3 regions of the Telmatobacter bradus genome follow, and region 2 is predicted to be linked to each of the others. Evidence: riboswitches for the same ligand, from Rfam matches in the RefSeq annotation. Region 2 holds a riboswitch; each other region holds the start of a gene.
The links. Region 2 has a riboswitch for cobalamin ahead of metE (5-methyltetrahydropteroyltriglutamate--homocysteine S-methyltransferase). Riboswitches for the same ligand answer to the same signal wherever they lie in the genome.

Region 1: linked by a shared signal. The riboswitch ahead of ACOBR2_RS13445 (ribonucleoside-diphosphate reductase subunit alpha) and the one ahead of metE (5-methyltetrahydropteroyltriglutamate--homocysteine S-methyltransferase) in region 2 are both predicted to bind cobalamin.
Region 3: linked by a shared signal. The riboswitch ahead of ACOBR2_RS05555 (TonB-dependent receptor plug domain-containing protein) and the one ahead of metE (5-methyltetrahydropteroyltriglutamate--homocysteine S-methyltransferase) in region 2 are both predicted to bind cobalamin.

What each region holds. Positions count from the first base shown of each region.
Region 1 covers NZ_CP184532.1:3,260,213-3,262,474, forward strand. The annotation lists gene metH (methionine synthase) at 1-393, shown strand, start outside; cobalamin riboswitch at 611-919, shown strand; gene ACOBR2_RS13445 (ribonucleoside-diphosphate reductase subunit alpha) at 943-2,262, shown strand, end outside.
Region 2 covers NZ_CP184532.1:1,058,981-1,061,242, forward strand. The annotation lists gene ACOBR2_RS04485 (ribonucleoside triphosphate reductase) at 1-90, opposite strand, end outside; cobalamin riboswitch at 193-405, opposite strand; cobalamin riboswitch at 664-859, shown strand; gene metE (5-methyltetrahydropteroyltriglutamate--homocysteine S-methyltransferase) at 1,081-2,262, shown strand, end outside.
Region 3 covers NZ_CP184532.1:1,312,663-1,314,924, forward strand. The annotation lists gene ACOBR2_RS05545 (glycosyltransferase) at 1-105, shown strand, start outside; gene ACOBR2_RS05550 (TlyA family RNA methyltransferase) at 105-863, shown strand; cobalamin riboswitch at 1,039-1,284, shown strand; gene ACOBR2_RS05555 (TonB-dependent receptor plug domain-containing protein) at 1,316-2,262, shown strand, end outside.

The DNA.
Region 1 (2,262 bases), 2.2 Mb from region 2:
GAGGCCTTTGCCGAATGCCTGCATGCACGGGCGCGGCGCGACTGGGGCTATGGCAACGAGGAAAAACTCACCGACGCACAGTTGTTTGCCGGCGAGTATCGTGGCATTCGTCCTGCGCCGGGCTATCCGGCCTGCCCCGACCACACTGAGAAGGCGGCCATCTGGAAGCTGCTGGATGTGGAGAAGAATACCGGCATGCTGCTGACCGAGTCCTATGCGATGTGGCCGGGCTCCAGCGTGAGCGGCCTCTACTTTGCGCATCCGCAGACGCAATACTTCAATGTGGGCAAAATCGAGCGCGATCAGATCGAGGCCTACCATCAGCGCAAGAACTGGACGCTTGAAGAAACCGAGCGCTGGCTGGCGCCGAACCTGAACTACGAGCCCGCCTGAAGTAGTCTTTGACTCATTGAAACAAAAACCTTTATGGTTCTCTGGTCCGGATTCCGGGACCAGAGAACCATAAATTCAATAACACGTATTATTTTATCGTATCACCATGGCAGGAAATTCCGGGAAAATCGCAGCTTTTTGGACCATTTCTGTGCGATTTTCACATTTGCACAGCGCACGCTACATATACACATTGAAAACACCAATAGCACTAGATATAGTAGAGAAGCTCGGTGGTTCCCCAGGCTACGGCTGGGGCGAAGATGGGAATCCGGCGTGAATCCGGAACTGCCCCGCAGCGGTAAGCAGGTACGAGGGCCAGCAAAAACACTGGACCATGGGTCCGGGAAGTTTAGAGCGGTTCTCCAATAGGTGTAGCCCTTGTGAGACTGTGCAAGGTAGCTTTTTCTTGAGGAAAAAGCCCCTCAGCGGCAGAAGCTTCGGTGTACAGCAATTGGAGAACCGCTATGGCCTTCCGGTTTGAACCTGCAGAGTCCGAAGACCTGCCCCGAGAACAAATGCACAGCCTCCGAGGGGAGGCGAGATGCAATGGCTGCATATCCCCTTCAGGGGAAGCACATTGCCTCGTCTTTCCGGGAGGCCAAGGAGAGTTTTCTCATGGCCACCATTGAGTCGCCCACCGGCTACGCGCCTGTACTACCTGGCTTCCCCGACCGGGATGAAACACCCACGATGCACATACGCAAGCGAAATGGCGTACTGGAACCTGTCGATGTAAACAAGATCGTGCGCGCCGTGCAGCGCTCGGCCTACGGACTTCCGCATGTGGACGTGATCCGCGTGGCGTCGAAGACCATTGGCGGCCTGTACGACGGCGCAACCACGCGTGAACTGGACTCGATTTCGATCGACACGGCCGCGGCGCTGATCGCCGAAGAGCCGCAGTACTCGCGTCTAGCCGCACGTTTACTGCTGGCCACCATCGTCAAGGAAGTTTCCTCGTTCAACATCTACTCGTTCTCGCAGTCCATCGAGCACGGCTACAAACAGGGCCTGATCAGCGATGCGGCCGCGGAGTTCGTGCGGATTCACACCCGCAAGCTGAACGACGCGATTGCCGACGACAACTCCGACCGCTTCGAGTACTTTGGCCTGCGCACGGTCTACGACCGCTATCTGCTGCGTGATCCTGAGTCGCGCAAGGTAATTGAGTCGCCGCAACACTTCTTCCTGCGCGTGGCCTGCGGACTGGCGCACACGCCGCATGAGGCCATCGATTTTTATCGTCTGATCTCGTCGCTGGACTACATGCCGTCGTCGCCGACGCTGTTCAACTCCGGCACCCGCCATGCGCAGATGTCCTCCTGCTACCTGCATGACTCGCCGGAAGATTCGCTCGAAAGCATCTACGACACATACAAAGATGTGGCCATGATGTCGAAGTTTTCCGGCGGCATTGGACTGGCCTTTCATCGCGTGCGTTCGCAGGGTTCGCTGATTCGTGGCACCAATGGCCTGTCGAATGGCATTGTGCCGTGGCTGCGCACGCTCGATAGCTCGGTGGCCGCAGTGAATCAGGGTGGCAAGCGCAAGGGTGCCTGCTGCGTCTATCTGGAGCCGTGGCATGCTGACGTCATGCAGTTTCTGGAACTGCGCGACAACACCGGCGATGTGGCCCGCCGCACCCACAATCTGAATCTGGCCAACTGGATTCCCGATCTGTTCATGCGCCGCGTGGAGGCCGATGGCATCTGGTCGCTCTTCGATCCGAAGGATGTGCCCGAGCTGCCTGACCTCTATGGCAAGCCCTTCGATGCCGCCTATGAAAAAGCCGAAGCCGAGGGACTCTTCAAGGAGCAGGTGAAGGCGCGTGACCTGTATGCGCGCATGATGCGTACGCTCGCCGAA
Region 2 (2,262 bases):
GGCGGAATGGATCTTGGCAGCGTCAAAGTCGGCGGTTGCGCCAGAGCGCTTGACGACGGAGCGCGGAGGAAGTGTAGTGAGGGCGGACATTGGGTTCCTTTCCCGCAGACGGCGATGTGGAGGAGGGTACTGCAAAAAACGGGCGCGTAAAACGCAGCCCAGGCAAGCAACCCTCTGGTACACCCCGTCCGAGGACGTAAATCTGAATACGGCAAGCCTCCCGGCATGCGAGTCGCAGCGGCAATCCAGCCTTCCCACTCCACTGAGGGGCAGTGGTATGAGCGGAGAGCGGCTCTTCGCTTTCAGTTGCGGGCACAGCGTTGGAGTGGTTCGGTCAGAACGCACCAACTTCCCTCTTGGCCCAACATCTTGTGTTGCTTGGGAGACGTAACACTGCCCAATGTAGCTCTATTACGGAAGTGCGTCAAGCATTTATGGGCGTGGAAGTGGTGGAAAAGAATCGCATGCAGTGCAGAAACGGGACTTTGCCGGGGTTCATCGCTGTGTAAAAGAAAGACCTCCACAGGAGCGTCAGTCCCACGGGGTGAAACGCTGTGGGAGGAGGGAAAATCACCACCAGGCAGCGTCCTTGTGGAGGGATTGTGTCGAATTTCCCCGGTGCTGGCGTCGGCTTTGCGTTGACCTTGGCCAAGCCTCTGCTCTATAGTGAGGCTACTTTATGGTGCCCGGTTTCTGCGACCGGGCTTAAAAGGGAATCCGGTGAAAATCCGGAACTGCCCCGCAGCGGTAAGCAGGAACGAACGCTCCGAAAGAAGCACTGGTCCAGCCATGGACTGGGAAGCTGGAGCCACTAGGTAGCCTGCGAGTCCGAAGACCTGCCGTAGAGCCTGTCCAGAACGGACAGAACATGCACACGCCTCCGAGGGGAGGGCCGGGTGTTGCGGTTTTTCAACCGCTACATTTGTGACTTCACGTTTTTGGAAGACCGTAGAAGCCTGAGGGAGAGTTGTATCTTTTCCGGCCCGTGCGGGAGCTTTCAACACGTTGGCCATGGCGGCAGGGATGCGTCTCTGCAGCCAGCGCTTCGGTGTGTGTGCCCATTGTTTAGAGGAGATAAGGATGAGTTTGGCGATTGCGAGCAATCTCGGTTTCCCCCGCATGGGCAGTCAGCGTGAGTTGAAGTTTGCGCTGGAGAGCTTCTGGGGCGGAAAAAGCAGCGAAGCAGAACTACTGCAGGTGGCGCGTCAACTGCGCAACCGGCACTGGCGTATGCAGGTGGAAGCGGGCATTGCCGTGCCGCCGAGCAACGACTTTTCCCTGTACGATCAGGTGCTCGACATGGTGGCGACGGTGGGCGCGGTTCCGCGGCGTTTTTCTAGCCCCGACGAGCAGGTGAGCTTGGCCACCTACTTTGCCATGGCGCGTGGTGCACAGGACGCTCCTGCTCTGGAGATGACCAAATGGTTCGATACGAACTACCACTATGTGGTGCCGGAGTTCGAGCCCGGTCATCATTATTCTCTGCGTTCCAGCAAGGTGGTGGACGAGTACGTGGAAGCGCGCGAGCAGGGCATTGAGACGCGTCCGGTTCTGCTGGGGCCGGTTTCGTTTGTACTGCTGGGCAAGCCGACCAACTCCAGCGTCACCCGCGCCTTTGTGCTTAAGCAGATTCTGCCCATCTATCGTGATCTGCTGGGACGGCTGGCGGCGGCAGGCGCAGGTTGGGTGCAGATCGACGAGCCCTGCCTCTGTCTGGATCTGGACGAGGCGGCACAGAGCATGTATCGCGAAGCTTACGCGGAGCTGAACTGTGCTTTTGCGTTGCCGAAGTTTATGCTGACCACCTACTTTGGAGCGCTACAAGAGAATCTTGATCTGGCGCTATCGCTGGGTACCGCTGGCCTGCATGTGGACTTGGTGCGCGCGCCGGAGCAACTGGATGCGGTGCTGGCCAAGGCTCCTGAGGCGCTGGTGCTCTCGCTTGGTCTGGTGGACGGACGCAACGTGTGGCGCACTGATGTTTGCCAGGCGTTGCGCATTGCGGCCAAGGCCACATTGGTGCTCGGCAAGGAGCGTGTGCAGATTGCGCCTTCCTGCTCGCTGCTGCATACGCCCGTCGATTTGGCCACCGAGACGGCGCTGGATGCCGAGGTGCGTGGCTGGATGGCCTTTGCCCGCCAGAAGCTGGAGGAAGTAGCCCTGCTGAGTCGCGCGCTGGAGGGGGGCATAGAGGTTGAGACTGAACTGACCGAGAATGCGCGTCTGATGGAAGCGCGCCGTCAGTCCACGCGCATTCATCAA
Region 3 (2,262 bases), 250 kb from region 2:
ATGGGCTTCTGCTTCTGGGCGGCCAGTTATTGCGGACAGAACGTCTTGTGGCGGGGGCGCATCTTTGAACTGCTGCCGGGCGGCAGAATGCGGGCGGTCAAGTAATGGCAAAGATAAGACTGGATGTGTTGGTGACCGAGCGCGGCATTGCGCCCAGCCGTGAGCGGGCGCGTGCTTACATCATCGCTGGCCGCATGATGGTGAATGAGCAAAAGATCGACAAGCCGGGCGCGGCGGTGGATCCGGAGGCCGTCTTGCGGCTGCTCGGCGATGAGTTGCGCTACGTAAGCCGCGGCGGTTTGAAGCTGGAAGGCGCGCTGAAGCTCTGGCAGATCGACGTGACGGAGCGCTGGGGGCTGGACGTGGGCGCTTCCACCGGCGGCTTTACCGACTGTTTGTTGCAGCACGGGGCCGCGCGAGTGACGGCGGTGGATACGGGTTTTGGGCAGATTGCCATGAAGCTGCGCCAGGATGAGCGGGTGCGGCTGATGGAGCGCTGCAACGCCAGACTGCTGGAACCGGGCGCATTGCTCGATCCCGAGGGAAACGGCCCGACGATCATGGCGATGGATGTGTCGTTCATTTCAGCCACCCTGATTTTGCCGGCGATCTTTGCTGCCGCGCCTACGCTTACCGAGGCGGTGGTGCTGGTCAAGCCGCAGTTCGAGGCGGGCCGTGAGCATGTGGGCCGGGGCGGCATTGTGCGCGACCCCAAGGCGCACAAACTGGCCGTCGACAAGGTGGCGGCGTGCGTCAAGGAGCAGGGCTGGCGGGTGGCCGCCTCGGCGGAGTCTCCCATTACCGGGGCCGAGGGCAATCACGAGTTCCTGCTGTGGGCGCGCAAGGCGGAGAGCGAGACGTAGTCTTTCGCGGACAGGCGTCAGAGGTGGTTTTTCAGGCTTTATTTTGCAGATTGCCGTTCCTGGATCTCGGCTCTCTGACCCTTGATTTCTCTTCTCTGTCTTTGACTTCATGCCAGAGCGCAACTATAAATAATTGATAGGATGGAAAAATTTTCATCCCATCCCTTTCGCCCGACAGAGGGCGGCAACCTACGACAAACCTCGCTCAGGATGTTCGGGAAGGCGGTGCAAATCCGCCACTGCCCCGCAACTGTGAGCGCCCTTGGCCATGTTTTCGTCGTTCGATCAGGCGAAGAATGTTCTCAAGGTCTGATCCATGTTTTTCCTGCGGAAAAACAACCACTGAAGAAGCGTAGATTCTTTGGGAAGGTGGACAGGCTGGGCGCAAGTCAGGAGACCGGTCCTTCGAGCGCACCCACCGCTTACGTTCCGAGGGGAACGAAGGAGCCAGAATGCGTTTCATCTCCAGCTTTTTAACTAGAAATCTTCTTACCAGGGCCAGCCAGATGCTGGCGCTGCTGCTGTTGGGCGCTGTGGCCACGGCGGCCAGCGCGGCATCGATTCACGGCACAGTCACGGACGCAACCGGCGCACGGCTCAAAAGTGTACACGTGCTGCTGGTGTGCAAGGGGAAGGTGGTCGGTCAGTCTGAGACGGCCTCCGACGGCAGCTTTCAGATTCTGACCGGCACGCAAGGCCATCTGTTCCTGCTGCTCTCGGCCGACAACTTCCGGCAGTTGCAGACGCCGGATTTTTACGCTGGCCGCAGTGATGTGGTGGAAAAGACGCTGGTGATGGAACCGGCCTGGGTGCATGAGTCAGTCGTGGTGACGGCCACCGGCACTCCAACGCCACAGGCGCAGACCAGCGCCACCACCACCGTGCTGAGCCAGGCCGATTTTGCCCTGAGCACGGATCTGGTAAGCGCCATGCGCATGATGCCGGGTGTTTCGGTGGTGCAGACCGAGGGCCGCGGCTCGTGGACCTCGCTGTTTGTGCGCGGCGGTGTATCGACGGACAATCTGGTGCTGATGGATGGCATCGATGTTGATGATCTGGGCAGCCAGTTCGACTTTGGCGCACTTTCGACCAACAACCTGGAGAGCGTGGAGGTCTATCGCGGACCGAACTCCAACCTATTTGGAGCTGGCGCCATGACCAGCGTGGTGAGCCTGACCACGGCCCACGGTACAACCAACTTTCCTTCGGTGATTCTGGAGGCCGAAGGCGGCAGCCTGTACACCACCCGTGAGAGTCTGACTGTGGCTGGAACCCATGGCAAGCTGGACTATCTGGGTGCCTATGGCTGGTTGCAGACAAGCAATGATCTGCCCCGCGACGAGCATCATCTGGCCTCCACTGTGGCCAATCTCGGCTGGCAGCCGACGGCCAGCACGGT